3 regions of the Pseudomonas sivasensis genome follow, and region 3 is predicted to be linked to each of the others. Evidence: predicted binding sites of a transcription regulator. Region 3 holds the regulator's gene; each other region holds the start of a gene.
What was found. The regulator sigma-54, encoded in region 3, starts transcription at its own class of promoters, with help from an activator protein. The targets are predictions, from matches to a motif close to ANTGGCATNNANNTTGCTNT.

Region 1 (10,697 bases), 2.5 Mb from region 3:
GACCCCGTTGCAGGGGCTGCCTTTTTACGCGCGTTTTTCCGGTATCGTGAGCCCCATCGCCACTTAACCCGGGGCCTCTGTCTTGAAACCGATCTTCGCACTCTTAGCCTTGTTGCTTGCTCTGCCCGCAGCCGCGGCGCAATTGACTATCGAACTGGACCACACCCGCAAGACCTGGCAGACCGCCGAACTGCTCAAGCATCCGGATGCGCAGACGGTGCAGATCGTCGATGACGTTTCCTACAAGCGCAATATGACCTTTCGCGCGGTGCCGCTGGCGGTGCTCTTACCAGGCCTAACGCCACAGAGCCATGTGCAAGCCGTTGCCCTGGATGGCTTCGCTGCAGAACTGACCGCCGCACCGCTGCTGGAACAACACGGCGCGCGCGCGTGGTTGGCCGTGGAAGATCCGGCCAAACCGTGGCCCGCCCTGGCCGATGGCAAACACAGTGCCGGCCCGTTTTATCTGGTGTGGACCGACCCGCAAGCAGGGCACATCAGCCCCGAGCAGTGGCCGTTTCAAGTCTCGACAATCAAGCAATTGAAGACCGTAGCCGAGCGCTTCCCCGCGCTGCTACCCGATCCGGAACTGGCGGCGAATGATCCCATCAACCAGGGCTTTGCACTGTTCCAGAAAAACTGCCTGGCCTGCCATCGCCTCAATGGTGCAGGCGATGCGCAGGTGGGTCCGGATCTGAATATCCCCTACAGCCCTACCGAATATTTCGGTGGGGATTTCCTAAAGCGCTATATCCGTGATCCGCAGAGTTTGAGGCATTGGCCCCAGGCGAAGATGCCGGCGTTCGCTGCCAGTGTATTGCCTGACAGCGAGCTGGATTTATTGGTGGGGTATTTGAAGCATATGGCGGGGCGTAAGCAGCAGCCCTGAGCCAGCCTCCTTCGAAAGACAGTTTCGTGTAGTGAGCGGGCTTGCCCCGCGCTGGGCTGCGCAGCAGCCCCAATACAGCAGAATTTTGTCGGGCAGGCATTACGCGGCGGATGGTCTTGGGGCTGCTTCGCAGCCCAGCGCGGGGCAAACCCGCTCACCAAAGAAAGCTCTCTCCCCCCAACAAGCCACGACCCACTCATCATTTATTGCTGCTGCACAGAAACCACCGGCGTCGGCGCCACAAACACCTTGGCGTGCATTTGCTCATGCCCGCCGCCACGACGCATGCCGCGTACGGGGCAGGCATCCAGGTAATCCAGTCCCACAGCCAGCTTGAGATGCCGCTCCGGGCGCGCCAATTGGTTGGTCACGTCAAAACTGTACCAGGCGTCATCCAACCAAGCTTCGGCCCAGGCGTGGCTGGCCAGATGCGTACTGTCTTCGGTGTACAAATACCCCGACACATACCGCGCAGGAATGCCCAGGCTGCGTGCGCAGGCCAGGAACGCGTGGGTGTGGTCCTGGCACACGCCCGCAGCCCCAGCGAAGGCCTCGGCAGCGCAGGTGTCGATCTCAGTAGCGCCTGGCGTGTAGACCATCGCTTGGTTGAGCGCGTGCATCAGATCGATCAGCGCGGTGCGATCACGACGCTGACGACAATGCTGTGCGGCAAAGCCACGCAAGGCGTCATCCGGTTCAGTCAGGCGCGTGCAACGCAGGAACGGAAACGCCGACTGGCTCTCATGCTCGGCTTCGCGTAATTCGTCGATATCCACTTGGCCACGGGCGCCGATGATGATGGCGTCATGGGGTTCGTCCAGAGTCAACACGTGCAGGATATTGCCGAAAGGGTCCACTTGGGCGCGCACCGGGCGCGGCAGGTCCAGTTGCCAACTGAGCACGTGCTGACGCTCGCTGTCATGGGGCGTCAGGCGCAGGTATTGGATGCTGGCGCGAACCTGGTCCTCGTAGTGGTAGGTGGTTTCGTGGCTGATGGAGAGTCTCATGCCGCCTCCAGGTAGGAACTGTAGATGGCGTCGCCCAATTGGCGGACCAGGGGGATAAAGTCGGTCAGCCAGGCGTGCAGGCCTTCCTCAAGGATTTCATCGATCGCGGTAAAGCGCAGGCGCGCGTCCATTTCGGCGGCCAAGCGCTGGGCCGGTCGACCGTTGAGGCCGGGCAGGCTGGCAAGGATCTGGTCGATTTCTTCACTGCAGGCACGCAGCGAGCGCGGCACATCGGCGCGTAACAGCAATAATTCGGCGACTTGCCGGGCGCCAGGGGCGTCGCGATAGATCTCGGTGTAGGCCTCGAACGACGACAACGCCCGCAGCAAGGCACTCCATTGATAGTAGGCGTGGGCCGTGCCATCGGTGACGGCTTCAGCACGGTCGCCGGCCATTTCATAGCGCGCATCAAGCAAACGCAGGGTGTTGTCAGCGCGTTCGATAAAGGTGCCCAAACGAATGAAACGGAATGCATCGTTGCGCATGATGGTGCCGTAGGTCGCCCCTCGAAACAGATGGGAGCGTTCCTTAACCCACTCACAGAAGCGACTCATACCGTAGCGGCTGAGACCTTGCTGAGCGATATCGCGAATATCCAACCAAGTGGCGTTGATGTTTTCCCACATGTCGGCGGTAATTCGCCCACGCACCGCATGGGCGCTGGCCCGCGCCGAGCCGAGGCAACTGTAGATGCTCGCCGGGTTGGCCGCGTCCAGGGCAAAGAAGTGCAGCAGGCGTTCGGCATGCAATTCACCGTGGCGCTCGCGGTAATCATCCAGGGTGCCGGTGATGAGCAGCGGCATGGCTAATTCATGCAGGCCATCGCCACGCCCATCCTGGGGCATCAGCGACAGCGAATAACTGACATCGAGCATGCGCGCGAGGTTTTCCGCACGCTCCAGATAGCGCGACATCCAATACAAATCCGAGGCAGTTCTACTCAACATGGCATTCAGTCCTCAACCACCCAGGTGTCTTTGGTGCCGCCGCCCTGGGACGAGTTGACCACCAGCGAACCTTCGCGCAGCGCCACACGGGTCAAGCCACCCGGCACCACACGGGTTTCCTTGCCGGACAGCACAAACGGGCGCAGGTCGATGTGGCGCGGGGCGATACCGTTTTCGACAAAGGTCGGGCAGGTGGATAAACACAGGGTCGGCTGTGCGATATAGGCATGAGGCTTGGCTTTGATTCGCGCCCGGAACGCTTCGATTTCAGCCGCCGTGGACGCCGGCCCCACCAACATCCCGTAGCCGCCGGAGCCTTGGGTTTCCTTGACCACTAGGTCCGGCAGGTTGGCCAGTACGTGGGACAATTCGTCAGGCTTACGGCATTGAAAGGTAGGAACGTTCTTTAGGATCGGTTCTTCATCCAGATAGAAACGGATCATCTCGGTAACGAAGGGATACACCGACTTGTCATCCGCCACCCCGGTGCCGATGGCGTTGGCCAGCACCACGTTGCCGGAGCGATAGGCCGCCAGTAGGCCCGGCACACCGAGCATGGAATCCGGGTTGAAGGCCAGCGGGTCGAGGAACGCGTCATCGAGACGGCGGTAGATCACGTCCACCGCCTTAGGTCCGTCGGTGGTGCGCATGAAGACGCGGTCATCACGTACGAACAGATCGGCGCCCTCCACCAGTTCCACACCCATTTCCCGGGCAAGGAACGCGTGTTCAAAGAACGCGCTGTTGAAGCGCCCTGGCGTCAGCACCACCACGCTGGGGTTATCCAAAGGACTGGAGCTTTTAAGGGTGTCGAGCAACAGGTTGGGATAGTGGTCGATGGGCGCGATGCGCTGGGCGGCGAACAGTTCGGGGAACAGGCGCATCATCATCTTGCGGTCTTCGAGCATGTAGCTCACGCCGCTCGGTGTGCGCAGGTTGTCTTCAAGCACGTAGTAAGTGCCGTCGCCATCGCGTACGAGGTCGACCCCGGAGACGTGGGAATACAGGTCGCGATGCAGGTCCAAACCCTGCATCGCCAACTGGTATTGCTCGTTAGCCAACACCTGTTCGGCGGGGATGATCCCAGCCTTGATGATGCGTTGCTCGTGGTACAGGTCGGCAAGGAACATGTTCAGCGCCTTGACCCTTTGGATACAGCCGCGCTCCACAATTCGCCACTCACTGGCGGGGATACTGCGGGGGATGGTGTCGAAAGGAATGAGGCGTTCGGTGCCCTGCTCGTCGCCATAAAGCGTGAAGGTGATACCGGCGCGATGAAACAGCAAATCGGCTTCACGCCGGCGCTGGGCCAGCAGTTCTGCAGGGGTCTCGGCTAACCAGCGGGCGAACTCGCGGTAATGGGGGCGGACCTGCCCCGCGCCATCGTACATTTCGTCGTAATAAGTGCGGATCATGCCGTACTCCTTGTCACCCGGACGCAAGAACCATCGCAAGGCCCGTGCCAGCGGCATAAACACTTAAAAATCAGTGAGTTAAATAAAAGCGCAGCGCTGATCGCACCGTCCTGGTGCGCAGAACGCCCGTCGCATTGCTGCACGCTTCATCGCAATGCAGGCTTTGACTATCAACAGCATAGCCAGAGTTGATTTCACTGCCCGACGAAGGGTGCGGATAATCGCCTCCATCAGCTGAACAGGATCTTTCCTACAGCTTTACCCCTTGCACACTCGGTACCGTGACAGCTCGTGTACTGACTGACTCCTAAGGTCTTCCCTTTCAGCCATCCTTTTAGGATGGCTTTTTTTTTGGTGCACGAAAAGGCAGCGCAAGTTCCAGGAATTTTCTCGCAACCCATACAAAATCGGCCGACCCTAAGGTCAGCCGATACGCTGCGTTACTCATACAATTGCGCTACATGGGTAACCCACGCACCTCCTGCTTGACGCCCCATCCTTCAATGATCCCGCCCAGCGGCTCGACCACCGCCTCAAAGTCCTGCTCGAAGTCTCCTATGCCGTCGTAGGTGGCGAACATGATTTTGCTCAGTTCCAGGTACCAGGCGCCATCGTCGCGCGCGCTGACCTGGGCATTCAGTGATTCTCCACGAAACTCACCCGCAGCCCTGCGCGCCCGTTCCTCATCCGGGAAAATGGCGTAGAACTCGATGGGGTGGAAGCGTGAAAAGTCGAAGCCGCCCTCTTTCATGCGGCGCAGAACGTTGGTGCTGATGTCTTCTTGATAGGCTGTGCTCATGAAACGTCCTCCTCAAACTGATGGATAGACTTTCCGTGCTTCCCAAAGCCCCGCGCGCTGCTGGCGCGGGCACCACGGCAATAACATCACCGCAGGAAAACAAGCATGTAGCTGACAAGACCAGACCTTAGCGATTCATTCGCTGATCTCACTTGCAGAGTAGCGCGAAGCTATCACCTCCACCAGAGGCGCATGGATGGCATAGCGGGAATGTTCAGACGGCGGGCGAGATATCGAGGATCTGGATACTGTTCTGGTCTTTCAGGATCTTGACCGTAGGCTCGGGCTTGCGGCCCTCCAGGTCATTGAGGTCGAGTTCTGCTGCGACGGGGACCAACTTGTTGCGAATCATGTGTGCCGCATCTTCGAGGCTGGGCTTTTGGTCGCAGGTGAACTGCTCCACGGACTGGACGCCGTGATCATCAACGAAGGTAATCTGCCACTTTTGCATCGGTGCCTCCTCGATAAAACCCGTGTTTGGGCTTACAACTATCTGGACCTTGAGGGCTCGGAAAACGTTCCGCTCAAGTCCGGAGACACCTGATCAACTGCACTTATTTTTCAGCGTGTTCTTTCAAGGCTTTCAAAGTGTTGAACGGCGCGTCCACCACAAACTTGTTCGCCAACCACGAAGGCACGCTGCCGCCTGGCTCGGTGTGAACCTGATAAGTGACTTCGGTTTCATTGGCGCCTTTAGGCACCAGCTTCCAGAAACCCTCAACCTGGGCAACACGCACGTAACCTTTCTCTTCAGGCTTGTAGGTAGGCACGCCCTGCAACTTGCGGGTCACGCTGCCATCGGCGTCCTTGGTGGTGGTGACATGGATATACGAATCGCGATCGGTCACCGGGAACGGCGCCTTGAACTGGGTGTAGGTCCAGGCCTCATCGCCTTTCCTGTCCACCAACTTCTGGGATTTACACTCATGAATCCATGAGCAGGCGCCTGCCACATCTTCCTGCAGGGCCTGGATCTTGGCCACGGGGGCCTTGATCACGGTCACACCGCGATACGCCTTGTACTTGGAGCCGGCGATTTCGCTCAGGGAAATCTTGATACCGTCCTCATCCTTCGCGACTTGCCAATCCTCAGCCTGGGCAGTGGCAGCGAACAACACCGTAAACCCGCACAGCACAGCCATTCGTTTCAGCGAACCCATTGTTGTATTCCTTATTGTTGAAGTTCCGATAGTAAAGCCCATCAAGCCGCCGTCATCTGCTCCCACCAGCCGATCAACCGTATCGCATCGGCCTGATCAGTGCCGCAGACATCGATATCCGCCTTGAAATCACTGCACACCGCCGGGCGCTCCGGTTGGCCGAACAGTTGGCACAGCTGTTCGACCGACAGGTGCAGGCAGCGTTCGCCCGCCGGTTTGCCATGGGGCATTCCGGGTAATGGCGAACTGATGGAGGGAGCGATGCAGCAAGCGCCACAGCCTTCACGGCAATTCATGACCAGCAGGTCCTCGACGACTCAATAGGGATGGCCGGGCTAGAGTACGCCCTTAAACAGCCGTTTTAAAATGGTCTAACAGGGGTTTTTCGCATAAAAAAAACATGACTGACCAGTCTGCGACAGATGGTCATTGGCCTGCGTCACGTCTATAGGAAACGTTTATTGCTTGAACTCGAATTCCAGCGCGGCACCTTCCACGTCACGGCGCTCTTCGTTCCGCAGTTGTAGCTTCATCTCATTGCTGAGCAGACGTCCATTGATCTGGAAGGCACTGTTGTCGGTGGGCTTTTCGCCAAACATCGGCGGCAGCAACGGCACGCTCTGGGGCTTGGGCATGGTGCCGAGGGGCTGCAGGTGCCTGACCATGTCCGACGGCAGCGACAGATCCAACTGTGCCGGTGGCAGCTTGGTCTGTGCCACTTCCTGGGCTGACTTGGACTTTTTCGCCTTCGCTGCACGCTTTTTCGCCGTGGCGGCTTGTTTCTTCGTAACGGAGGCTTGCTTGGCGGGGCTTGGTTTCTTTGCCGGAGCGTTCTGCTCGGTAGTGGCAGCAGGCTTGTTTTCAGTCACAGGTGCCGCCGCCAGCACTGTGCTGACGTTGCACAGGCTTAACAGGCCAATCACCAAAACAGCACGAACAATCGAGGTCATATCGCCTACAGCATTAACGGCAGAGGGCCATATGCTCGCTTGTTGTGCGCGCCATGACAAGGGCGGTGATTAGCCAGCTATCGGAGTTGTCCCCATTCAACGCCTCAAAATCCTGCCGCGGTTTCCTGACACAACTGGCTGGCCAGCATCCCCAACGTCATCAGCGCCCGCTCTGCCTCGCGGTTCCACGGGGTGCCGCAGTTAAGGCGAATACAGTGGTTGAACTGCTCGGTGTTACTGAAGATCAACCCCGGCGCGATGCTGATGCCCTGTTGCAGGGCGCGCACGTGCAGTTCCTGGGTATTGACGCGTCCGGGCAAACTGACCCACAGGATAAAACCACCGGTCGGACGGGTCATCTGGGTGCCTTCGGGGAAATACTGCTGCACTGCCAGTTGGAAGGCGCTGAGATTCTTGCGGTATTCCTGGCGGATGTGGCGCAGATGCCGGTCGTAGCCGCCGTTCTCCAGGTACGCCGCCACGCCCATCTGAGTGACGCTGCACGCCGAGTGGGTGCTGAACATTTGCAGGCGCTGAATTTCCTGCTGGTACTTACCGGCGATCATCCAGCCGATACGCACACCCGGCGACAACGTCTTGGAGAAGCTTGAGCAATAGATCACCCGGTCCAGGCGGTCGTAGGCCTTGAGGGCCTTGGTGCGACCGATTTCGAACATCAACTCGCCGTAGATATCGTCCTCGACAATCTGGATATCGAAATCCGAGGCCAGGCGCAGCAACTGTTTCTGCCGCTCCTCGGGCATGGTGCCGCCCAAGGGGTTGCTCAGGCGCGTGGTCAGCACCAGGGCCTTGATCGACCATTGGTTGGCTGCCAGTTGCAGGGCCTCCAGGCTCATGCCGGTGGACGGATCACTGGGGATCTCAATGACTTTAAGGCCCAGCAAGTCGGCCAGTTGCAGCAAGCCGTAATACGTCGGTGATTCAGCCGCGATCAAGTCGCCGGGGCGCGTCAGCACGCGCAAAGACATCTGCAATGCATCGACACAACCGTGGGTGATGACTACTTCGGACGGGTCAACTACAACGCCCGCATCGCGCATGCGGATCGCCACTTGGCGGCGCAGCGGCTCGAAACCTGGGCTGAACATATAACTGAACGCGCGCGGGCTCTGGAACCGCGTGACCTTGGCCAACTGCTGGTGCAGCGCCCGCACCGGCAGGTAGTCGACACTCGGCACGGCGGCGCCCAGCGGGAACACTCCTTCGCGGCGCGATTCGCCCAAAACCTGCTGAATGATGCTGCTGCGCGTAACCAACCCCGGGCGCTCGACCCGTGCGATGTCCGGTGTCGGCGCCGTGAGCGCTGGCGTCTGGTGCACGTAGTAGCCGGACTGCGGCCGCGCCCGGATCAGCCCCTGGTCTTCCAGGTTGGCGTAAGCCTGCAATACCGTGGCGTGGCTCACATTGAGCTGGGAGCTCATCTTGCGCACCGAGGGCACGCGCTCACCCGGTTGATAGACACCGCGTCGGATGTCCTCAGCCAGTTGCTGGGCGATACGTTGGTAAAGCAACAGATTGGTCATGACGCAGCACTCGATTTCACGGGTATTTTATTTTTGTGTGAAACATACCGGCACAGTTTGAAAGTGTACGGGGACAGTTGCCACAATAGTCGAGCGCGCGCGGGAGTGACAGTAAAAACTGTAAGGGTGGCGGATAGAATTTTCAGGTGTATACGAAACAACTGTGGGAGGGTCTGGCTCCCGATAGCGGTGGTTCAGTCAGCTTTTTCGGTGACTGATATTCCGTCATCGGGGGCAAGCCCCCTCCCACAGTTTTGATCGGGGCAAGCCTTTAGCGAGCGGCGCCCAGTTGGCCTTTCTCGTCGGAAAACACAATCTCGACCCGACGGTTCTGCGCGCGACCTCGTTCGGAGGCGTTGGCTTCCACCGGGTATTGGTCACCATAGCCTTCGACCTGGATACGCTTTTCGTCGATTCCCAGATCCACCAACACATCGGCCACCGATTGCGCGCGGTCACGGGACAGTTTGAGGTTTTCCTGCTGGCCGCCGGTGTTGTCGGCGTAACCCTCAATGCGCACTACGCGCTTGGGGTTCAATTGCAGGAACTGCACGATTTTCAGCACGGTGCGGTTGGCCGAGTTCTTCAACTCCGCTTCGCCGGTATCGAACAGCACATCGCCCAAGGTCATCACCAGGCCACGATCGGTCTGGGTGGTGGTCAGGCTGGCTATCTGTTCTTCCAGCCATTTGCCCTGTTGCTGCACGCTGATCAGCTTGCTTTCACGCAGGGCCAGTTGCAGGCGCTGGCGTTCCAGTTCGAGCTTGGCGGCGCGTTCCTCGTTGAGTGACTGCTCGGTGTGTTCACGGGCGATGGCACTGTAGCGCTGGCTCAGGTAGGCGTAATGCACCACGTCGGCGCCGCTGCCCCAGTAGCTGGACAAGCGGTCAGCCCGCGCCAGGGATTCACCGGCGCGAATCACGTCTTTAGGCGCGATGCGCAGCACGTTGGCGTCTTCCTTGACCTTCTGGAAGTCGCTGCCGGCCTGTTGCAAGGCTTGCTCGCCATTCGGGTGACTGGCGCAACCGCCCAGCACCGCACTGCCCAGCAGCACGGTAAAACCCACTCCACGGATCATCCGACTCATTGGGCTTCCCCTAACTGCAATTGCTTGCGCAGGCGCGTGATGCGGGTGTTAAGCACGTTCAGTTGTTCCTGGCTCTTGCGAGTCAGCACCTGGGCTTCGGCCAGGCGCGCGTCCAACTCGGCCTGTTCGGCCTGCATGCGCGCGTCTTTGTAGGATTGGTCGGCCATTTCGGCCTTGGCCTGGGCGAATTTGTCTTCGGCCAGCTTCAGTTCAGGGGATTCATCGGCGCTGGCACCCACCGCGTTGGCTTGCTCCAGGGCTTGCTGGGTGAGGCGAATTTGTTCATTCGGCGCAGGATCGGCCGCACATCCCGCCAGAGCGACAACGGCGAGGGCCGCGAAAAAAGGTCGAAGAGTCACTGAAAATCCCTACTTTGTTGGGGTGCCGACGGGTTGTTGCAATTGCGCTTTCCAACGCTCCAGATTGCGCTGCAGCGCGGCTTCCGTCACACCAGACCCGGGCAATTCTGTCATCTTTTTGGTGAGCTGTCCGCGCAACCACGGATCATTGCAGGCCGAGTTGTGGGAAATCGCCAGGTACAGCCCCGGCTGATCGATCGGAACATCGCGGGCGATCAGGTCGTTGCTCATGCCCAGTGTCTGAGCCATGGCCATTGCGGAATAACGTCCCGCCAGCACGTACTCCACCTCCCCCAGCAGCAGTTTCTGGAACGCCGGAGTCAACGTCGGCAGGCGCTGTAAGGTCAGTTGCTCACCGGCGAAGGTTTCGAATCCGGCACTAAAACGGGAACGCTCCGATACTGCACCCTTGTGCCCGTGCAGGTCGGCAGCTGTGGTGTAGACCAGTGCCGAGTCTTTGCGCGTCCAGACGAGATAATCGGTCTGCACCAACGCCGGGTGGATGTAATCAAGATTTTCCAGCTCGCCGAGGTTTAGCGG
Region 2 (10,697 bases), 1.2 Mb from region 3:
ATGGTGCCCATGCACAGCGCGGCAAAGGCAAACAGCCCGACTTCTACTGCATAGGTGCCGCCAATCGGCAGGCCCAGACGCCACAACTCGCGCAAGTACTGGGTGTTGAGGCGCAGCAGGCCGGCGCTCAGCGGGTAAGCGGCGTAAGCGCGGTTGCTGCGGATGTACCACATCAGCGTCAGGGCCATGCCATTGGCGACGATGGCAGTGACCAAGCCAATGCCCATCAATCCGAGCTTCGGCAGGCCGAACATACCTTCGATCAAGGCGTGGTTGAGCAGGTAGTTCAGCACCGTGCCGCCGAGGCTGATCACCATCACCGGAGTGGCTTTGCCAATGGCGCTGGTGAATCCGCGCAAGGCCATGAAACTCAGGTAGCCGGGCAGGGCGAACGGCAGCATGGTCAGGAATTGCCCCGCCGACTGCACGTTGGTATCGGTCTGGCCGAACATCAGCAGCACCGGCTTCAAGTTCCATAACAGCAGTGCCGCCGCCAAGGCCATCAGCCAGGCGAGCCAGAGCCCGGCCTGGGTTAGGCGAGTGGCACCTTCGATGTCGCCAGCGCCGTGACGGATTGCCACCAAGGTGCCCACGGCGGCAATCACTCCGATGCAGAAGATCGACACGAACGAATAGCTCGCTGCGCCCAGGCCACCACCGGCCAGCGCTTCAGGGCTCAGGCGAGCCATCATCAAAGTGTCGGTCAGCACCATCAGCATGTGCGCCAACTGTGAGGCAATCAACGGCCCAGACAGCCGCAGAATGGCCCAGAGTTCGTTACGCGCTGGATGCTGCATGATCATCACACTCAGAAAGTCAGAGGGTTGGAGAGGGTTGGATTCTCGGCCCTCTCAGCTCATTGCACAAAGGGATAAAAGCGATCATCTACATGATTAAAACTCATGCCTGACTGATTCTGGTACGGTTTCGGCATCCTGCTGTCGGAGCTTTCCTCATGTCTCGTCGTCTTCCTCCTCTTTATGCCTTGCGTGCATTTGAAGCGGCCTCCCGGCATAACTCCTTTACCCGCGCCGCCGAGGAACTGTCGATTACCCAAAGTGCGGTGAGCCGACATATCCGCACGCTGGAAGAGCATTTCGCCTGTCGCCTCTTCCAGCGCAGCGGCCGTAACCTACAGCTCACGGAAGCGGCGCGCCTGCTGTTGCCCGGTGTGCGCGAGGGGTTCGCGGCGCTGGAGCGGGCCTGCCATACCCTGAACGCCGAAGATGACATCCTGCGCATGAAAGCGCCGTCGACCCTGACTATGCGGTGGTTGTTGGCGCGCCTCAGTCGCTTCCGCGCATTACAGCCAGGCAATGAAGTGCAATTGACCAGCGCCTGGATGAATGTGGATGAAGTGGATTTCAACCAGGAGCCGTTCGACTGTGCGGTGCTGTTGAGCTACGGGCACTTTCCGGCGGATTGGGAGGCCAGCTATTTGTTTCCTGAGCTGTTGATACCGGTGGGCGCGCCGAATCTGTTGGACGATGGCCCATGGGATGTAAATCGACTCGCCGGTGCCGAGTTGCTGCACCCCACGCCCGACCGCAGGGACTGGCGCAATTGGCTGGAGCGCATGGGGCTTTCGAATCAGGTTTCGCTCAAGGGTGGGCAGGTGTTCGATACCCTGGAGCTGGGCATGATCGCCGCCGCTCGCGGTTATGGCGTCTCCATGGGCGATCTGCTGATGGTGGCCGAGGATGTGGCGCAGGGACGTTTAAGCTTGCCGTTGCCGACGGCGGTAGCGAGCAGGGAAAATTACTATTTGGTGTGGCCGAAAACCCGTCCGGGCGGCGAGCGCTTGCGACGCTTGGCGGATTTCCTCCAGAGCGAAGTGCAGGCCATGGTTTTGCCCGATGTCGAACGGCTTGATTGAATAATTCTGGCTCTATCACGCAACCGTTTGCGTGATACCCCTGCGATTCGCTCAAGTATTGCAAAGCGCCGCCGAAGTAGGGGTGTTGGAACCATCGTGCACCAACGTTTCCCACCAGATAATTTGCCGAGCAGCGCTATGAGATCAGGATGATCCTGGCCTCGGCCAGGAGCTTTCATGTCTCAACCTCGCGCCCGGATCGCCTCGCAGTTAGGTCTTGCATTAGCCGTGATTTTGGCTGTCGTCATCAGCGGCAGTACTGTTTTCGCCTTGCGTTCCCTTGACTCCGCCAACCTCGATACCCGCGAGGAACACTTGGCCAGCGAGGCACGACTGCTGGCCGACCAACTCAATACCTTCCACAGCACGCTGCGCGAGAGCACCCAGCGTCTGACCGGATTGTTTGAAAAGCGCTTCAGCGCCGGGTTGCGTGTGCAGGCTGATCAAATGGTCGCGGTGGCTGGGGTCCAGACGCCGAGCCTGTTGCTGGGCAGCGAAGTGCTCAACAACAACTTCACTGAAGTCGATGAGTTCAAGCAGATGTCCGGCGGCGTGGCCACGGTGTTCGTGCGCAGCGGCGACGACTTTGTTCGCGTCAGCACTTCCCTGACCAAGCAGGACGGCAGCCGCGCCATCGGCACCGTGCTTGACCGCCAGGGTCCGGCTTACCAGCGCGTGCTCGGTGGTCAGGCGTATATCGGCCGCGCGGTGTTGTTCGATCGCTCCTACATGACCCAGTACAGCCCCGTACGAGACAGCAGCGGCAAAGTGATCGCTGTGTTGTTCATCGGCTTTGACTACACCGACGCCCAGGCCGCGCAGTTTGAGAACCTCAAGCGCTTCCGCATCGGTCAGACCGGCTCCTTGGCGTTGCTCGACGAGCAGAAGCGTTGGCTGGTACCGCCCGCGGGTGTGCAGGCCTTGGACCAGTCGGTTGCGGTGATGCTGGACCTGGCCAAGACCCCAGGCAAAGGCCGCTTCTGGAGCGATAAGAACGAAGACTTCTACAGTGTTTCGGTACCGTTCGACGGCGGTCCTTGGGCCGTCGTCGCGAGCATGCCGAAAGCTGAAATCCGTGCAGTGACCTGGGCGGTCGGTATTCGCCTGGTGATCGGCAGCATACTGGCGATGTTGCTGGCGGTAGGCGCCACGGTCTGGTTGCTGCGCAGCAAACTGCAGCCGCTGAGTGATCTGGTGCGCCAGGCCGAAGCCTTGGGCGCGGGGGACTTGAGTGCGCGCCTCAACGTGTCCAGCCATGATGAAATCGGCCAACTAGCCCGTAGCTTCAACCAGATGGGTGAAGCGCTTTCGACCATGGTTTCCCATATCCGCAAGGCGGCCGAAGAGGTCAACAGCCGTGCACAGGCACTGTCCGGGTTATCCGGCGGGGCCTATGACGGCATGGAGCAGCAGTCTGGCGAAATCACCAGCATGGCTGGTGCGGTGGAAGAGTTCAGCGCCACTTCGCTGAATATCGCCGACAACATGGGCAACACCGAGCGTCTGGCTCAAGAGAATGCCCAGCAAACCCGCATCGGCCGCACCTCGATGCAGGAGGCGTCGTCGTCGCTGGAACATATCGCGACCGCGCTGAATAGCACGGCCACGGTGATCAATACCCTGGGCCAGCGCTCTCAGGAAATCGGCGGCATCGTCGGTGTGATCACCTCCATCGCCGAACAGACCAACCTGCTGGCGCTGAACGCCGCCATCGAGGCTGCTCGCGCAGGTGAACAGGGCCGTGGGTTTGCCGTGGTTGCTGACGAAGTGCGTAACCTGGCCTCGCGTACCCGCGAAGCCACCGATGAAATTTCCGGGATGATCCAGAGCATTCAGCGGGAAACCGGCAACGCCATCAGCACCATGGAGCACGGCAACACGTTGATGCAGGAAGGCCTGTCGCGCAACGCCGACGTGGCGTCGGCCCTGGCACGTATCGACGAGCAGAGCCGTTCGGCCGGTCAGCAGTTCGCGGCGATTACCACGGCGACTCAGGAGCAGAGCAGCACCGCGACATTGCTCAGCAGCAACTTGCAGAGCATCGCACTGGCCAACAGCGAGCAGCGGGAAGTGGTGTCGAACCTGGCGATTACGGCTAAGGAGCTCGAGACGTTGGCGGCGGGCTTGCGTCATGAGGTGGATCGCTTTCGCTGAGGCTCAATTGAGGGAGGCCGGGCGGTACTGCAAGGCCTCCTTCAAGTGGTCCCGCGTGATGGCATCCACCTGATCCAGGTCCGCCAACGTGCGTGACACTTTGAGCAGCCGATGAGCCGCACGCAGCGACAATGTCAGTCGCTCGCAGGCGCTTTCCAGCCAGCCTTCGTCGGCTTTCAAAAGTTGGCAGTGCTCACGCAGCCTCGGCAGATCAAGAAAGGCGTTGGCACAGCCTTGGCGCTGTTGCTGGCGCTCCCGAGCCTCGGCCACCTGGGCTGAGGCCGTTGCCGTCGTATCTCCAACCTGCTGGGTTGGATTCAGCGCAGTTGTTTCCCGCGCCACGGTGAGGTGCAAGTCAATCCGATCCAGTAACGGTCCAGACAGTTTATTGCGATACCGCTGGACCTGCTCCGGTGTACAGCGACAACGCCCAGTGGGTTCGCCCATATACCCGCAAGGGCAGGGGTTCATCGCTGCCACCAGTTGAAAACGCGCTGGGAAACTCACACGGTCGCGGGCGCGGGAAATCACGATATGCCCTGACTCCAATGGCTCACGCAAAACCTCCAGCACCTTGCGATCAAACTCCGGTAACTCATCCAGGAAAAGCACGCCATGATGAGCCATGGTGATTTCCCCAGGCTGCGGTTTCGATCCACCACCCACCAACGCGGGCCCTGACGCAGAGTGGTGCGGCTGGCGAAACGGCCGGTGCGGCCAATGGCTCAGCGGTGCGAGGCTGACCACCGACTGAATTGCCGCCACTTCCAGGGCCTCCTGCTCGCTCAGCGGAGGCAGCAAACCGGGCAAGCGGCTGGCAAGCAAGGTCTTGCCGGTGCCCGGTGGCCCGCTGAACAGAAGGTTATGTGCGCCCGCTGCTGCAATCAACAACGCCCGCTTGGCGGAGAGTTGGCCTTGCACTTCGCTCAAATCCGGGTAGGGCTTGTTCAGGTACAACAAACCATCGGATTTATAGGGCTCAATCGGCACTTGTCCGTTGAGGTGCGCCACGACCTGCAGCAAGTGATCCACGGCAATCACCTTCAGCCCCGACGCCAGGCAAGCTTCCTCTGCATTCGCCCGCGGCACTATCACGGTGCGCCCAGCCTTGCGCGCCGCCAAAGCGGCTGGCAACACACCTTTGACCGCACGCACTTCGCCGGACAACGCCAACTCACCCAGGCATTCAATGTCATCGAGCATCAACGCTGGCACCTGCACACTGGCGGCGAGGATCCCTAAGGCAATCGCCAAATCAAAACGCCCGCCGTCCTTGGGCAGGTCGGCGGGCGCGAGGTTGAGCGTGATGCGGCGGGAGGGGTATTGCAGGGCGGAGTTGAGGATGGCGCTGCGTACTCGGTCCTTGCTTTCCTTGACGGCGGTTTCGGGAAGGCCCACCAGCGTGAGGGACGGGAGACCGTTGGCCATGTGCACTTCGACGGTGACGGCTGGGGCTTCTACGCCGATCTGGGCGCGGCTGTGGACGATGGCGAGGGACATGCTCGTTCCTTGAAAGAGAGGCCGCTTCCTGCGGGTTTTTCAAGGGTAGACGAGCGGTGGGGCTAGCGAGGGAGGGAGGTTTTACAGAACGTATCCAGAGAACGACGCAGAACAAATGTGGGAGGGGGCTTGCCCCCGATAGCAGTGGGTCAGTTGATAAATATGTCACTGACCCATCGCCATCGGGAGCAAGCCCCCTCCCACATTTTGGCCTCGTTGCGTCAGTTACTCGGCCGTTGGGGTTAGCCGCGCTTCCAGTTCAGCCACCTTCGCCTCCAGGCTCTCCAGCCGCGCACGCGTGCGGGCCAGCACCACCATTTGGCTATCAAACTCTTCCCGGCTCACCAGGTCGAGCTTGCTGAAACCGCTTTGCAGCAAGGCCTTGAACTGGCTTTCGATTTCATTGCGGGGCAGAGGGGTTTCGCCGCTGAACAGGCGAGAGGCGTGGCCGCTCAGGGCGTCGAGTAGGTCTTTGGGCGCGAGCATGGGAAATATTCCGGAAACTGTTGGCGGGCAGTGTATCACGCAGCGTCTATAGTCTTTTTCGCGGCCTGCAGCGCACGCTTTTCGCGCATCGGGCTGTGCGACGGCGCACTGTTTTCGTGCGCATTGCAGCTGCCAAATAGTCCTGTGGGTGAGGTTAAGTGGGCAAAGGACTGATTTCAGTGATTTTTACGGAGCTGGCAAGGTTTCTGCTTAGACGATCATGACCCATGCACTGATGCAGTCGCTGTGACGAATGCAGTGCGCCGACGGATCAGGGGTACAGGTTTCGTCACCAGTGGTTCGCTGGCGTCGCGAAGGCAACTGCCCTTGCGACGATGCGTTACAAAGCCAGGCACTGCGCTTAGACTTGAGACGGGTTTGTTTTCCTGGGGCAAGTCCACCAATTCGGGAGAGAGTTTTCATGAAGCTAGTCACTGCCATCATCAAGCCGTTCAAGTTGGACGATGTACGCGAGTCGCTGTCCGAGATCGGCGTGCAGGGCATTACCGTTACTGAGGTCAAGGGCTTCGGTCGGCAGAAGGGTCACACCGAGCTGTATCGCGGCGCGGAATACGTAGTCGATTTCCTGCCGAAGGTGAAGATTGATGTCGCCATTGACGACAAGGATCTTGACCGGGTTATCGAAGCGATAACCAAGGCCGCCAACACCGGCAAGATCGGTGACGGCAAGATCTTCGTGGTCAATCTGGAACAGGCTATTCGCATCCGTACCGGCGAAACCGATACCGACGCAATCTAAGCCGCCAAACCCCAACGCCCCAGGAGAAAACAATATGACTCTGCGTAAATTCGCAGGGCTCGGAGCCCTGTTGTCCATCGTAATGCCAAGCCTGGCCATGGCGGCAGACGAAGTGGCTGCTCCAGTCCTCAACTCTGGCGACACCGCCTGGATGCTGACCGCCACCGCACTGGTGCTGTTCATGACCATTCCCGGCCTGGCGCTGTTCTACGGCGGCATGGTCCGCTCCAAAAATATTCTGTCGGTGATGATGCAGTGCTTCGCCATCACTGGCCTGATCAGCATCCTGTGGGTCGTCTACGGCTACAGCATTGCGTTCGATACCACCGGTATGGAACAGGGTGTGGTCAACTTCAATTCCTTCTTCGGCGGCATGGGCAAGGCGTTCCTGGCGGGTGTGACCCCAGCCAGCATCACCGGGCCTGCGGCGTTGTTCCCGGAAGCGGTGTTCATCACCTTCCAGATGACCTTCGCCATCATCACCCCGGCGCTGATCGTCGGTGCCTTCGCTGAGCGTATGAAGTTCTCTGCGATGCTGATCTTCATGGGCATCTGGTTCACCCTGGTTTATGCGCCAATCGCGCACATGGTCTGGAGCGGCAACGGCGGCCTGATGTGGGACTGGGGCGTGCTGGACTTTGCCGGCGGCACCGTGGTGCACATCAACGCCGGTGTGGCTGGGCTGGTGGCGTGCATCGTGCTCGGCAAGCGTAAAGGCTTCCCTACCACCCCGATGGCACCGCACAACTTGGGTTACACCCTGGTGGGCGCGGCAATGCTGTGGATCGGTTGGTTCGGCTTCAACGCCGGCTCCGCTGCTGCGGCCAACGGCACTGCTGGCATGGCGATGCTGGTCACTCAGATCGCTACCGCTGCTGCGGCGTTGGGCTGGATGTTCGCCGAGTGGATCACTCACGGCAAGCCAAGTGCACTGGGCATCGCCTCGGGCGTAGTCGCTGGTCTGGTAGCTGTAACACCAGCCGCCGGCACCGTTGGCCCGATGGGCGCTCTGGTAATCGGCCTGGTGGCCGGTGTGGTCTGCTTCTTCTGCGCGACCAGCCTCAAGCGTAAGCTGGGCTACGACGACTCCCTGGACGCATTCGGCGTGCACGGTATCGGCGGCATCGTCGGTGCGATCCTCACAGGTGTATTCGCAGCCCCTGCTTTGGGCGGCTTCGGCACCGTCACTGACATCGCGGCTCAAGTCTGGATCCAGTGCAAGGGTGTTGGCTTCACCGTGATCTACACGGCGATCGTCACCTACGTCATCCTCAAGGTGCTCGATATGGTCATTGGCCTGCGTGTTACCGAAGAGGAAGAGGCTGTCGGCCTCGACCTGGCGCAACACAACGAACGCGGCTACAACTTGTAAGTGCGCGTAAAAAAAATGCCCGGCTTGCCGGGCATTTTTTTGCCTGGCGTTTGTCAGTCGTAAGACGCTGTGCCGGTTTTTGCGCAAAGTTTGTGATCGGCCGCACACGGCACTTTTCAGTGTGCGAATGTCTTACAGGCACGTAGGCGTATTCGGCACTTTGTTTTTTCCCAGAGCGCGCTAGAATGCGCGCCGATGGGCGGAGAACTCTATGTGGCAACAGACCCTGATTACCCTGCGGGCCAAGCCCCGGGGCTTTCACTTGGTGACCGATGAGTTGCTTGCCGGCTTGCCTGAATTGAAGGCGTGTCGTGTGGGCCTGTTACACCTGTGGTTGCAGCACACCTCGGCTTCTCTGACCGTCAACGAGAATGCCGATCCGGCGGTTCGCCGTGACTTCGAACGTTTTTTCAACTTGCTGGTGCCGCAAGGCCGTGCCGGGTTCGAACACAATGACGAAGGTCCGGATGATCTGCCGGCGCACTTCAAGGCCAGTCTCCTGGGCTGCCAGCTGAGTTTGCCGGTCAAGGCCGGCCGCTTGGCGATGGGTACCTGGCAAGGTGTTTATCTGGGCGAGCACCGTGATCATGGCGGTGCTCGTAAAGTCCTCGCCACCTTGCACGGTGACGGGGCGTAAGCCACTGGTTATCCAGTGGATGTTGATTTTTCCCTGGCGACCTCGACAGAGGGCGAAGCTGGGCTATAACTAATCTGCTTTTCGCAAGTCATGAGGTAGAACATGAGCGACGATGATCTGGAAAACGACGAACTCGAAGTAGGTGACGAAGACGACACCGAAGAAGGTCTTGAAGCAGCAGCGGAAGACGTTGCGGACGACGATGGTGGCGATGATGCGCCTGCCCCTGCGGCCAAAGGCAAAGCCAAGGCAGCTGTTTCGGTAGATGAATTGCCGAGCGTTGAGGCCAAGAACAAAGAGCGCGATGCTCTGGCCCGTGCGATGGAAGAATTCCTCGCTAAAGGCGGCAGAGTGCAGGAAGTCGAGGCTAACGTGGTGGCAGACCCACCCAAGAAGCCGGATAACAAGTACGGCAGCCGACCTATCTGAGGTCAGTCACCTGCTTGTAAGAAAAAGCCCGCCGTCGCTGCGGGCTTTTTCATGCTTGCTGATTTATTTGAGCTTCGTGGTGATCCCCATATTGGGATCTCTAGTACTACTGCCACTTGCGGAGTAATTCCGGCAGCTCCGTAAGGCTACGAATCTCCGCGTCGGGGCGTTTATCCCCCTCCCACACCTTGGCGCTGGGGTTAAACCACACGGCCCGCAGCCCCGCCTGCTGCGCCCCCGCAATGTCGTCCCCGGGATGGTCGCCAACATGCACCGCTGCGCTGGCATCCACTCCGCCGCGTTGCAGCGCTTCCTGGAACAGCCGCGCATCTGGCTTGGCAATACCAATATCTTCAGCGCGCAGCGCAAAGTGAAAGTAGTCAGCCAGGCCCACACGCTGCACATCGGCATTGCCATTGGTGATCACGCCCAGCAGAAAGTGCTGGCGCAGCGCTTGCAACATCGGCTCGGCTTCAGGGAAGGGCGTGAGCTGATGACGGGCGTGAATGAACGCGTCGAAGCACACGTCTGCCATTTCCGTGGCTTGCGGCTGTGGATATCCGGCCTCCTCGAAGGCGTGCATCAGCACCCGGTGGCGCAACACGCTGATGCGGTGTTTGAGCTCCGGATGACGCTGCAGCACCTGTTGGCGCAGGCTGGCGAAATGCTCCAGTGGCAGGTCGCCGACGTTGGGGGCATGCACGACCAGCCATTCGCGCATCGACGCCTCGGCGCTGATGATGACGGGTACGTTGTCCCAGAGTGTGTCGTCCAGGTCGAAGGTGATCAGCTTGATACTCATGAGTCGCCGCCCTTGATGCGTTTGGCCCGTGGATGGGCGCTGTCGTACACCGTTGCCAGGTGTTGGAAGTCCAGATGGGTGTAGATCTGCGTGGTCTTGATATCGGAGTGGCCCAGCAACTCCTGCACGGCGCGCAGATCCTGGGACGATTCCAGCATATGGCTGGCAAAGGAGTGCCGCAGCATATGCGGGTGCAGGTTTTGACCCAGTTCGCGCTCCCCGGCGGCTTTGACCCGCACCTGAATAGCCCGCGGCCCCAGTCGCCGGCCTTGCTGGCTGATAAACACGGCGTCGTCCGCCGGGTTGGCCAACGCCCGCAGCGGAAGCCAGAGTTGCAGGGCTTCGCGGGCCTTCCTGCCCACCGGCAGCACGCGGGTTTTGCTGCCCTTGCCGAGTACTTGCACCAGGCCGTCTGCCAGGTCCAATTGGTCTAGGTTCAGGCCAGTGAGTTCCGACAGGCGCAGGCCCGAGGAATAGAACAGCTCCAGGATCGCCTGGTCGCGGTGGGCCAGGAAGTCATCCTCTACGGCGCCATCAAGCAATTGCAAAGCGCGGTCGGTATCCAGGGTCTTGGGCAGGCGCCGTTCGCCCTTGGGCGGAGACAGGCCGTTGGCTGGGTCGTGGTCGCACAGGCCTTCGCGGTTGAGGTAGTGATAGAGCCCGCGCACAGCCGACAGCAGG
Region 3 (10,697 bases):
GATCAGCGCCGAGATCACCAGACTGGCCGAAGCACGCAGGTCGGTAGCCATGACTGGCGCGCCCTTGAGCTTCTCGGTGCCGGTAACGATGGCGGTGTTGCCTTCAACCTGAATCTTCGCGCCCATGCGGTGCAGTTCATACACGTGCATGAAGCGGTTTTCGAAGATGGTCTCTATCACGGCACCAGTGCCTTCGGCAATCGCGTTCAGGGAGATGAACTGCGCTTGCATGTCAGTCGGGAACGCCGGGTACGGAGCGGTCCGCACGTTGACGGCTTTCGGCCGCTTGCCGTGCATGTTCAACTCGATCCAGTCTTCGCCGGTGGTGATTTCGGCGCCGGCTTCGCGCAGTTTTTCCAGGACCGCTTCCAGGATGGTCGGATCGGTGTCCTTTACCTTGACGCGACCACCGGTAACGGCGGCAGCAACCAGGTAGGTACCGGTCTCGATGCGGTCAGGCATCACTTTATAGGTTGCAGTGTGCAGGCGCTCTACACCATCAATGGTAATGGTGTCGGTGCCGGCACCGGAAACCTTCGCGCCCATGGCGTTCAGGAAGTTGGCCAGGTCGACCACTTCCGGCTCGCGCGCGGCGTTTTGCAGGACGCTGCGGCCTTTGGCCAGGGCAGCGGCCATCATGATGTTCTCGGTACCGGTCACGCTGACGGTATCAAAGAAGAAGTTCGCTCCACGCAGGCCGCCTTCCGGCGCCTTGGCTTTGATGTAGCCGCCTTCAACGTCAATGACTGCGCCCATGGCTTCCAGGCCACGGATGTGCAGGTCCACTGGACGCGATCCGATAGCGCAGCCGCCAGGCAGGGCGACTTCGGCTTCACCGAAACGGGCAACCATCGGGCCCAGCACCAAGATCGACGCACGCATGGTTTTCACCAGTTCGTACGGGGCGATCAGGGTCTTGATGGTGCGTGGGTCAATTTCGACGGCCAGCTTCTCATCAATCACAGGCTCGATGCCCATGCGACCGAACAGCTCGATCATGGTAGTGATGTCGTGCAGGTGCGGCAGGTTGGCCACGGTCACCGGGCCATCGCACAGCAGGGTCGCTGCCAGGATCGGCAAGGCGGAGTTTTTTGCACCGGAAATGCGAATCTCGCCATCAAGGCGAGCACCGCCGGTAATAATCAATTTATCCATAAGAATCTCGACGCCTAGGGGGCTCAGGTGCGCTCGGCCCAGGCCGCGCGGCTGAAAAATTTCATAGTGACCGCATGGATGCTGCCATCGGTGATCCACGGGTTCAAATGGGCATAGATCTGCTGCTGACGCTTGACTGGGCTCAATGCCGCCAGTTCATCGCTAATCACGTTCAGCTGGAAGTTGCAGCCTTCGCCTTCAACTTCTACGGTCGTATCCGGCAGCTTTCCTTCAAGAAAGCTCTTAACTTCTAGGGCCTGCATGCTCAACCTCTATCGGCGCCCAGTGCGCACGGGTCGCACATCATACAAAAAAGCCCCGCGCCTGCGAACCCCGCATAGCAGGACTCTGACGGGGGGCTTCTCTAATAATGTGTATTAAGGATGCGCCAACAGCTCGGTCAGACCGGAAACTTCGGCAATTTCGCGCATGTCTTCGGGCAACGCACGGATGCTAACCGGCTTCTTAGCCGCTTCGGCATCACGCATGAAGCACAGCAGCAACGACAACCCGACACTGCTGGACTTGGTTACCGCTGAGCAATCCAGGACCAGCTCCGGCGCAGCGCTCGACTTGATCAGCGCTTGGCCATGCTTGCGCAGAGCCGGGCCGGTTCGGTAATCCAGCACCCCGCTGATGAACAGCTGGCCAGAGTCGCCGAGACGAACAGCCGACTCGGTCATTGCGCCGGCTTCCCAGCAGCTTTATCGGTTTCTTCCTTGGCCTTGGCGACTTCACCGGCCCAACCATTGATGGTTTTGTCCAGGTCGTTGCCATTGCGCTGCATGGCGTCGGCAAACTGGTCACGGAACAGCTTGCCGATATTGATGCCGTTGATGATCACGTTGCGCAGTTTCCACTCGCCGTTGATCTTCTCCAAGGTGTACTGCACCGGGTACACGGCACCGTTATTACCTTTGACGCTCATGTTGACGCTGGTGCGATCGCCCGACTCATCACCGGCTGGAGCAACGGTAATACCTTGGTTGTTGTACTCAAGCAAAGCGTTGCCATAGAACTGGAACAGGCCGCGCTTGAAGTTTTCCTGGAACGTCTGCATCTGCGCAGGCGTGGCCTTGCGCGAATATTTGACCGTCATGATGCTGCGTGAGATGCCTTCAGCATCGACGACCGGGCCGACGATGCTGTTGAGCGCTTCATAGAACTTGGTTGGATCTTGCTTGTACTGTTCTTTATTGGCCGTCAGGTCAGCCAGCATCTTGCTGGTGGTGTCCTGCACCAGTTCGTGCGCAGAACCTGCCGCGTTGGCCATCAATGGCAGTGCTGCAAGCAGTACCAGCAGGCCACGTCGCAAGGTAGAGATCATGAACAGATTCCTCATTTGGCGTCTTTATTGACCGTATTGAGCAAAAATTTTCCGATCAGGTCCTCAAGTACCAGCGACGACTGAGTGTCGTGGATGGTCGAACCATCCTTGAGCAGGGCTGTTTCCCCGCCCACGCTGACACCGATGTACTTCTCGCCCAGCAGCCCCGCAGTGAGGATAGATGCAGTAGAGTCGGTAGGCAGATTATCCACCTTCTTGTCCAGTTGCATCGTCACTCGCCCGGTGAAGCTGTCGCGATCCAGATCGATTGCCGTGACCTTGCCAATGGTTACACCGGCCATGGTCACTTTAGCTCTGACAGTCAAACCGGCGATATTGTCGAAGTACGCGTAAAGTTTATAAGTATCGGCGGTTGGGCTGGCCGAAAGACCGCTGACTCGCAGAGCCAGCAACAGTAAAGCCAGGATGCCAGCCAGCAAGAAAAGGCCGACACCGATTTCCACAGTGCGGTTTTGCATCAGAAGTCTCCAAACATCAAGGCGGTCAAAATGAAGTCAAGGCCAAGTACTGCCAGCGAGGCGTACACAACGGTCTTGGTGGTGGCACGACTGATCCCTTCTGAGGTGGGCTCACAGTCATAGCCTTGGAATACGGCGATCCAGGTCACTACAAAGGCGAAGACGATGCTCTTTATAATGCCATTGAGCACGTCACCACTGAAGGTCACGCTGTTTTGCATGTTGGCCCAGTAGGAGCCGTCGTAGACGCCAAGCCAGTCCACCGCTACCCACGAACCGCCCCAGATACCGACCACGCTGAAGATCATCGCCAGCAATGGCAGGGAAATAAAGCCGGCCCACAGGCGCGGGGCAACAATGTATTTGAGCGGGTCCACACCGATCATTTCGAGGCTGGACAGCTGCTCGGTAGACTTCATGTTGCCAATTTCGGCAGTCAACGCGGAACCTGCGCGCCCGGCGAACAGCAACGCGGTCACCACCGGTCCCAGTTCACGTAGCAGCGTCAGGGCAACCATCTGCCCCACTGCCTGCTCCGAACCGTAGCTGGACAGGATATTGAAGCCCTGCAACGCCAGCACCATGCCAATGAACACCCCGGAGACCACAATGATCACCAGGGACATCACACCCACCGAATGCAGCTGCTTGATCAACAGGCCAAAGCCACCGCCAATACCGCCGCGGCCGAGCAAGGCGTGGAACAGGAAAATCGTCGAGCGGCCGAGCACTTCGACGATGTCGATGCCGGAGCGACCGAAAAGGCGAACTTTCTCGATAAGAGATGTTTTGCGCATCAACGCTTCCCCAGAAGATCTGAGCGGTAATCCGCTGCCGGAAAGTGGAAAGGCACAGGGCCATCGGGGTCGCCGGTCATGAATTGGCGAATGCGCGGGTTGTCGGCGTTCATCAGCTCTTCAGGCGTACCCTGCCCCAGCACCTGGCCATCACCGACCACATAGAGGTAATCGGCAATGCTCGCGGTTTCTGCAAGGTCGTGGGAGACCACGATACTGGTGATACCCAGGGCATCGTTGAGCAGACGGATCAGTCGTACCAGCACCCCCATGGCGATCGGATCCTGACCGACGAAGGGCTCGTCGTACATGAGAATCTGTGGATCGAGGGCAATGGCTCGCGCCAGGGCCACACGGCGCTTCATGCCGCCGGACAGTTCGTCGGGCATCAGATCAATTGCGCCACGGAGGCCGACGGCCTGCAATTTCAGCAATACAATGTCGCGAATCATTTCATCGGACAGCTGGGTATGCACCCGCAGCGGAAACGCTACGTTCTCGAACACATCGAGGTCGGTGAACAGCGCACCGCTCTGGAACAGCACGCCCATATGCTTGCGCGCATCGAACAGATCACTGCGCGACAGCGTAGGCAGGTTTTGGCCATTGACCCACACTTCGCCGGCGCTGGGACGCAATTGCATGCCCATCAACCGCAACAGCGTGGTCTTGCCGCAACCGGACGGCCCCATGATGCCCGTGACCTTGCCACGGGGAATGCGAATATCGACGTTATTGAAGATGCTGCGCGTCCCGCGCTTGAAGGTCAGTCCCTTCAGCTCGACCGCGTAGGCGTTATCGGCACTCATCTAAACTCCTTGGGATGCAGCCTCTCACTCAGACACCACGCATGCGACAAACGTTTGCAACGGCGACGCATATAGATAGCCACATGGGCTGGGCGGACCGAACTGGCGGCGAACTATATCACTGCTGGTACAAGGCGCCCAAGGCCGGAACAGCGCTAGTTCAGTTTGGGGACAGGGAAAAAACGTTGCCGACTGTGTGACTGAGGATCGATCTCAGTCCCCTGCTGAATAAAGCCTGACGAACTTGCGTGAGGGAATTGATCATTACCGCTATAATCGCCGACTTTTCGTCAGGCTATACGATTTCAGACATGAGCCAATCCAGCGACCTTATCCAATCCGCACAACGCACCATCCGCCTCGAAGTCGAAGCCGTAGAAGGCTTACTGGCCCATATCGACGCAGATTTCGTACGCGCCTGCGAGATGATTCTGGCCAGCAAGGGCCGCGTTGTCGTGGTCGGCATGGGCAAATCGGGCCACGTCGGCAACAAGATCGCCGCCACCCTGGCGAGCACCGGGACCACGGCGTTTTTCGTGCATCCGGCGGAGGCGAGCCACGGCGACATGGGCATGATCACCAAAGATGACATCATCCTGGCGCTGTCCAACTCCGGTACCACCAACGAAATCGTGACCCTGCTGCCGCTGATCAAGCGCCTTGGCATCCAGATGATCAGCGTCACCGGCAACCCGGAGTCGACGCTGGCCAAGGCTGCCGATGTTAACCTGAACGTTCACGTCGCCCACGAAGCCTGCCCGCTGAATCTGGCACCGACCTCCTCCACTACCGCTGCCTTGGTTATGGGCGACGCTCTGGCCGTTGCACTGCTTGAAGCTCGCGGGTTCACCGCTGAAGACTTCGCGTTCTCCCACCCGGGTGGCGCGCTGGGCCGCCGCCTACTGCTGAAAGTGGAAAACGTTATGCATTCAGGCGATGAATTGCCCCACGTCCAGCGCGGCACTTTACTGAAGGACGCGCTGATGGAAATGACTCGCAAGGGCCTGGGCATGACCGTGATCCTTGAAGCTGATGGCCGCCTGGCTGGGGTCTTCACCGACGGCGACCTGCGCCGCACCCTGGACCGCACCATCGATATCCACACTGCGACGATCGATGCAGTGATGACGCCACACGGCAAGACCGCACGCCCTGAGATGCTGGCAGCCGAAGCATTGAAGATCATGGAAGACCACAAGATCGGCGCCCTGGTGGTTGTCGATAGCGACGACCACCCGGTTGGCGCCCTGAACATGCACGACTTGCTGCGTGCGGGAGTGATGTAAATGACCAGCGACCTGTTGCAACGCGGCAAAAACATCAGACTGGCGATTTTCGACGTTGACGGCGTGCTGACCGATGGCCGCCTGTACTTCCTCGAAGACGGCAGCGAATTCAAGACGTTCAACACCCTCGACGGCCAAGGCATCAAGATGCTGATGGCTGCAGGCGTGCAAACCGCGATTATCAGCGGCCGAAAAACTCCCGTTGTGGAACGCCGCGCACAAAACCTGGGGATTCCTCACCTGTATCAGGGCCGCGAGGATAAACTGGTAGTTCTGGACGAGCTTCTTGGCCAACTCAACCTAAGCTATGAGCAGGTCGCCTACTTAGGCGATGATCTGCCCGACCTGCCGGTCATTCGTCGAGTAGGGCTTGGCATGGCCGTCGCCAATGCGGCGGCGTTTGTTCGCGAGCACGCCCATGGCATCACCTGCGCCCGTGGTGGCGAAGGTGCAGCACGCGAGTTCTGCGAACTGATCCTGCGAGCCCAAGGCAGCCTTGAAGCGGCCCACGCCGCCTACCTATAGAGCGTTTTATGCTGAGCAAAAAGATTCGCAACTTCCTGTTATTCGGGGTCATTGCCGCGCTGTTCCTCGCGGTGGGCTACTGGAATATCAGTCCGGGGCGCTTCCTCGACCAGCCTGTTGCGCAGGTCGACGAGGGGGCCATCGACTATTACGCCACCAATGCCTATAGCGTGCAGTTCCTGCCCGACGGCAAGCTGCAGTACGAAATGACGTCGGACAAAGTCGAGCACTTGAAGGCCACCGAAGTCACTCTGCTGACTAATCCGGACCTGAACCTGTACCGCGGCACCGAATTTCCGTGGCATGTCACCAGCAAGCGTGGTGAGGTGAACCCCGACGGCACCGAGGTAGAACTGATTGACTCGGTACGTGTTGCGCGCACGGACGCCAAAGCCCGTGACACGGTGATTACCAGCAGTCGCATGACCGTATTCCCGCAGAAGCAATATGCGCAGACCGAGCAAGACGTTAGAATCGACGGCGCTGGCGGTGTATCGACTGGCAAGGGAATGAAAGCGTATTTGAAAGAAAGCAGGATACACCTGCTATCGAACGTAAGAGGACAGTATGAGGCTCGTTAAAACTCTCCCTATTTTGCTCGGTTTGGGCGCAGCACTGGGAAGCGTGAGCGCCTGGGCTCTGCCGAACGATAGCCAGCAACCGATCCACATCTCGGCTGACGATGCGCAACTGGATGACAAGCAAGGTGTTGCCACCTATACCGGCGGCGTAATCATCACCCAAGGGTCGATGAAGATCACCGGTAATACCGTGACACTGACGCGTACCCAAGCCGGTGACATCGACGTCGTGACCTCAGTGGGCAACCTGGCTTACTTCGAACAGAAGCAGTCCGCTGCCGACACTGGCCCGATGAAGGGCTACGGCAAGACCATTCAGTATCACGCCCAGCAGAATCGCATTGTGCTGATCGACCAGGCCAAGGTGCTCAGCCCCGATGGCAACTCCACGGAAGGTGAAAAGATCACCTATGACACCGTGAAACAGATCGCTAACGCCGGTCGTGCCAATGGCAGCAAGGTCACCGCACCGCGCCCACGCATCGACATGGTTATCCAGCCGAAGAAGAAGGCCGAGTAATGGCAACCCTGAAAGCCCAGCATCTGGCCAAGGCCTATAAAAGCCGTCAGGTCGTGCGCGACGTCAGCCTGTCGATCGACAGCGGCCAGATCGTCGGCTTGCTCGGCCCCAACGGCGCAGGCAAGACCACATGCTTCTACATGATTGTTGGCCTGGTCCAGGCGGATCAGGGTCGCGTACTGATCGACGACCTGGATGTCAGCCACCAGCCAATGCACGGTCGTGCACGCGCGGGTATCGGCTATCTTCCTCAAGAAGCATCGATCTTCCGCAAACTGTCAGTTGCCGACAACATTATGGCCATCCTTGAAACTCGCAAGGAACTGGACCGTGACGGCCGCCGACAGGAGCTGGAAAGCCTGCTGCAGGAATTCCATATCAACCACATTCGCGACAACCTTGGCATGAGCCTGTCCGGTGGTGAGCGGCGTCGCGTGGAAATCGCCCGCGCCCTGGCCACTGCCCCCAAGTTCATTCTGCTGGACGAACCGTTTGCCGGCGTCGACCCTATCTCGGTTGGCGACATCAAGCAGATCATCCATCACCTCAAGGCCAAGGGTATCGGTGTACTGATCACCGATCACAACGTGCGTGAGACCCTCGATATCTGCGAAACCGCGTATATCGTCAACGATGGTCAACTGATCGCAGAAGGCGACTCCGCCACCATCCTGGCCAACGAACTGGTCAAGGAAGTGTATCTGGGTCACGAGTTTCGCCTGTAAAGCCGCCTGCACAAACAAGGCGGTGGCAGGTCGTTTGCCTGATGCGCGGGAGTCAATGAAAACCTCCGGTTTTTTATTGTTACCGCGCTCTAGGCAAAGCCCTCGATATCAGGCATATAATTTGCTTATGTTTGGCGCTCACGCGCCCTGTCGTGGATGGCGCGTTGCGCCGGCGAATAAGGTGTTAAGCCCCTGCCATGAAACCATCGCTAGTCCTAAGAATGGGCCAGCAGCTGACGATGACACCGCAGCTGCAACAGGCCATCCGCCTGCTCCAATTGTCGACCCTGGACCTGCAACAGGAAATCCAGGAGGCCCTGGAGTCTAATCCGATGCTCGAACGCCAGGAAGAAGGCGACGACTTCGATAATGCAGACCCGTTGGCCGACAACATCGAGCAAAAACCCAACGCAGACGTGCAGGAACCGTCCTACCAGGAAACCGCCCCTACGGTGGATAACCTTGAGGAAGGCGATTGGAACGAACGCATTCCCAACGAGCTTCCCGTAGACACTGCTTGGGAAGACGTCTACCAGACCAGCGCCAGCAGCCTGCCCAGCAACGACGATGATGAGTGGGACTTCACTACCCGCACGTCCGCCGGCGAAAGTCTGCAGAGCCATCTGTTGTGGCAACTGAACCTCGCACCGATGTCGGACACCGATCGCCTGATCGCCGTCACCCTGATCGATTGCATCAATAACCAAGGCTATCTGGACGAGACACTCGAAGAGATTCTTGAGGCCTTCGACCCCGAACTAGATATCGAACTGGACGAAATCGAAGCCGTCCTGCACCGCATCCAGCAATTTGAGCCCGCGGGTATTGGTGCGCGCACCCTTAGCGAATGCCTGCAGCTGCAACTGCGCCAGCTGCCCGCCAAGACCCCATGGCTCGCCGAGGCCCAGCGCCTGGTCACCGAATACATCGACCTGCTCGGCAGCCGCGATTACAGCCAACTGATGCGTCGCATGAAACTCAAGGAAGACGATCTGCGCCAGGTCATCGAGCTGGTGCAAAGCCTCAACCCGCGTCCCGGCTCGCAGATCGAGTCCAGCGAGGCCGAATACGTAGTTCCTGACGTGATCGTGCGCAAGGACAACGAGCGCTGGCTGGTGGAGCTTAACCAGGAGTCAGTGCCACGCCTGCGAGTCAACCCGCAATATGCAGGTTTCGTGCGACGCGCCGACACCAGCGCCGACAACACCTTCATGCGCAACCAGTTGCAGGAGGCGCGCTGGTTCATCAAGAGCCTGCAAAGCCGTAACGAAACCCTGATGAAAGTCGCCACGCAGATCGTCGAGCATCAGCGCGGCTTCCTGGAATACGGCGATGAAGCGATGAAGCCTTTGGTTCTGCACGATATCGCCGAAGCGGTAGGCATGCACGAGTCGACGATTTCCCGCGTTACCACGCAAAAATTCATGCATACCCCACGGGGTATTTATGAGTTGAAATACTTTTTCTCCAGCCATGTCAGCACCTCAGAAGGCGGCGAATGCTCGTCCACGGCAATCCGCGCAATCATCAAAAAACTGGTTGCCGCGGAAAATCAGAAAAAGCCGTTGAGTGACAGCAAGATCGCTGGTTTACTGGAGGCACAAGGCATTCAGGTCGCCCGTCGAACCGTCGCCAAGTACCGCGAATCCCTTGGGATCGCGCCTTCCAGCGAGCGTAAGCGTTTGATGTGACGGGCGGGCCACAGCGTTCCAGTGGCGGGTATTCCTACCCGCCGCTTTATGCACTGGCAACGAAGGAGAAGCTGTATGCAAGTCAACATCAGTGGACACCATGTAGAAGTCACCCCTCCCCTGCGCGAATATGTCGAGCAAAAGCTGAAAAAGCTTGAGGGTCATTTTGACAAGATCACCAATGTGCAAGTGATCATGAAGGTCGACAAGCTTCAGCAGAAAATCGAAGCGACCCTACAGATTCCCGGTGGCGAAGTAGTCGCCAACGCCGAGCATGAAGACATGTATGCATCAATCGATGCCTTGACTGACAAGCTCGACCGCCAACTTAAAAAGCATAAGGAAAAGCAGCAGAGCCTTCTTCAGGGCACAGGCCGCTAACACTCCCCACCCATGATTCGACTTGAAACCATCCTGACCCCCGGCCGTTCCCTCGTGAACGTGCCGGGCGGCAGCAAGAAGAAAGCCCTCGAACAAATTGCCAACCTGATCAGCAGCCAAGTGCCTGAACTGGAGATGCAAGATGTCTTCGAGGCTCTGATTGCTCGTGAAAAACTGGGTTCCACCGGTTTTGGTAACGGCATCGCCATTCCTCACTGTCGCCTCAAAGGCTGTGAGACACCTGTCAGCGCGCTGCTGCACTTGGACGCGCCTATCGATTTCGATGCCATTGATGGCGCCCCGGTCGACCTGCTGTTTGTTCTGTTGGTCCCACAGGCCGCCACCGATGCGCACTTGGAACTGCTTCGGCAGATCGCCAGCATGCTCGACCGCAAAGAAGTACGCGACAAACTGCGCAGTG

Region 1: a site for sigma-54 is predicted at 4,291-4,310, ahead of LRO94_RS21460 (circularly permuted type 2 ATP-grasp protein). Genes of this name have one in related genera too.
Region 2: a site for sigma-54 is predicted at 6,210-6,229, ahead of glnK (P-II family nitrogen regulator). Genes of this name have one in related genera too.

The regions. Positions count from the first base shown of each region.
Region 1 is NZ_CP090029.1:4,758,057-4,768,753, forward strand. Features, by position in the region: gene LRO94_RS21445 (c-type cytochrome) at 83-889, shown strand; gene LRO94_RS21450 (transglutaminase family protein) at 1,093-1,896, opposite strand; gene LRO94_RS21455 (alpha-E domain-containing protein) at 1,893-2,843, opposite strand; gene LRO94_RS21460 (circularly permuted type 2 ATP-grasp protein) at 2,849-4,258, opposite strand; gene LRO94_RS21465 (ribonuclease E inhibitor RraB) at 4,716-5,057, opposite strand; gene LRO94_RS21470 (hypothetical protein) at 5,272-5,508, opposite strand; gene LRO94_RS21475 (START domain-containing protein) at 5,612-6,217, opposite strand; gene LRO94_RS21480 (YkgJ family cysteine cluster protein) at 6,259-6,513, opposite strand; gene LRO94_RS21485 (translation initiation factor 2) at 6,676-7,167, opposite strand; gene LRO94_RS21490 (aminotransferase-like domain-containing protein) at 7,272-8,711, opposite strand; gene LRO94_RS21495 (OmpA family protein) at 8,983-9,798, opposite strand; gene LRO94_RS21500 (DUF4398 domain-containing protein) at 9,795-10,157, opposite strand; gene LRO94_RS21505 (substrate-binding periplasmic protein) at 10,167-10,697, opposite strand, start outside.
Region 2 is NZ_CP090029.1:6,088,409-6,099,105, reverse strand. Features, by position in the region: gene LRO94_RS27855 (NorM family multidrug efflux MATE transporter) at 1-803, opposite strand, end outside; gene LRO94_RS27850 (LysR substrate-binding domain-containing protein) at 956-1,876, shown strand; gene LRO94_RS27845 (methyl-accepting chemotaxis protein) at 2,054-4,030, shown strand; gene LRO94_RS27840 (YifB family Mg chelatase-like AAA ATPase) at 4,034-5,530, opposite strand; gene LRO94_RS27835 (accessory factor UbiK family protein) at 5,756-6,016, opposite strand; gene glnK (P-II family nitrogen regulator) at 6,438-6,776, shown strand; gene LRO94_RS27825 (ammonium transporter) at 6,811-8,148, shown strand; gene LRO94_RS27820 (secondary thiamine-phosphate synthase enzyme YjbQ) at 8,360-8,785, shown strand; gene sutA (transcriptional regulator SutA) at 8,888-9,214, shown strand; gene LRO94_RS27810 (HAD family hydrolase) at 9,321-10,016, opposite strand; gene xerC (tyrosine recombinase XerC) at 10,013-10,697, opposite strand, start outside.
Region 3 is NZ_CP090029.1:1,205,254-1,215,950, reverse strand. Features, by position in the region: gene murA (UDP-N-acetylglucosamine 1-carboxyvinyltransferase) at 1-1,155, opposite strand, end outside; gene LRO94_RS05380 (BolA family protein) at 1,179-1,418, opposite strand; gene LRO94_RS05375 (STAS domain-containing protein) at 1,533-1,838, opposite strand; gene LRO94_RS05370 (MlaC/ttg2D family ABC transporter substrate-binding protein) at 1,835-2,482, opposite strand; gene mlaD (outer membrane lipid asymmetry maintenance protein MlaD) at 2,494-2,961, opposite strand; gene mlaE (lipid asymmetry maintenance ABC transporter permease subunit MlaE) at 2,961-3,758, opposite strand; gene LRO94_RS05355 (ATP-binding cassette domain-containing protein) at 3,758-4,567, opposite strand; gene LRO94_RS05350 (KpsF/GutQ family sugar-phosphate isomerase) at 4,879-5,853, shown strand; gene LRO94_RS05345 (KdsC family phosphatase) at 5,854-6,378, shown strand; gene lptC (LPS export ABC transporter periplasmic protein LptC) at 6,387-6,959, shown strand; gene lptA (lipopolysaccharide transport periplasmic protein LptA) at 6,946-7,479, shown strand; gene lptB (LPS export ABC transporter ATP-binding protein) at 7,479-8,204, shown strand; gene LRO94_RS05325 (RNA polymerase factor sigma-54) at 8,402-9,895, shown strand; gene hpf (ribosome hibernation-promoting factor, HPF/YfiA family) at 9,971-10,276, shown strand; gene ptsN (PTS IIA-like nitrogen regulatory protein PtsN) at 10,289-10,697, shown strand, end outside.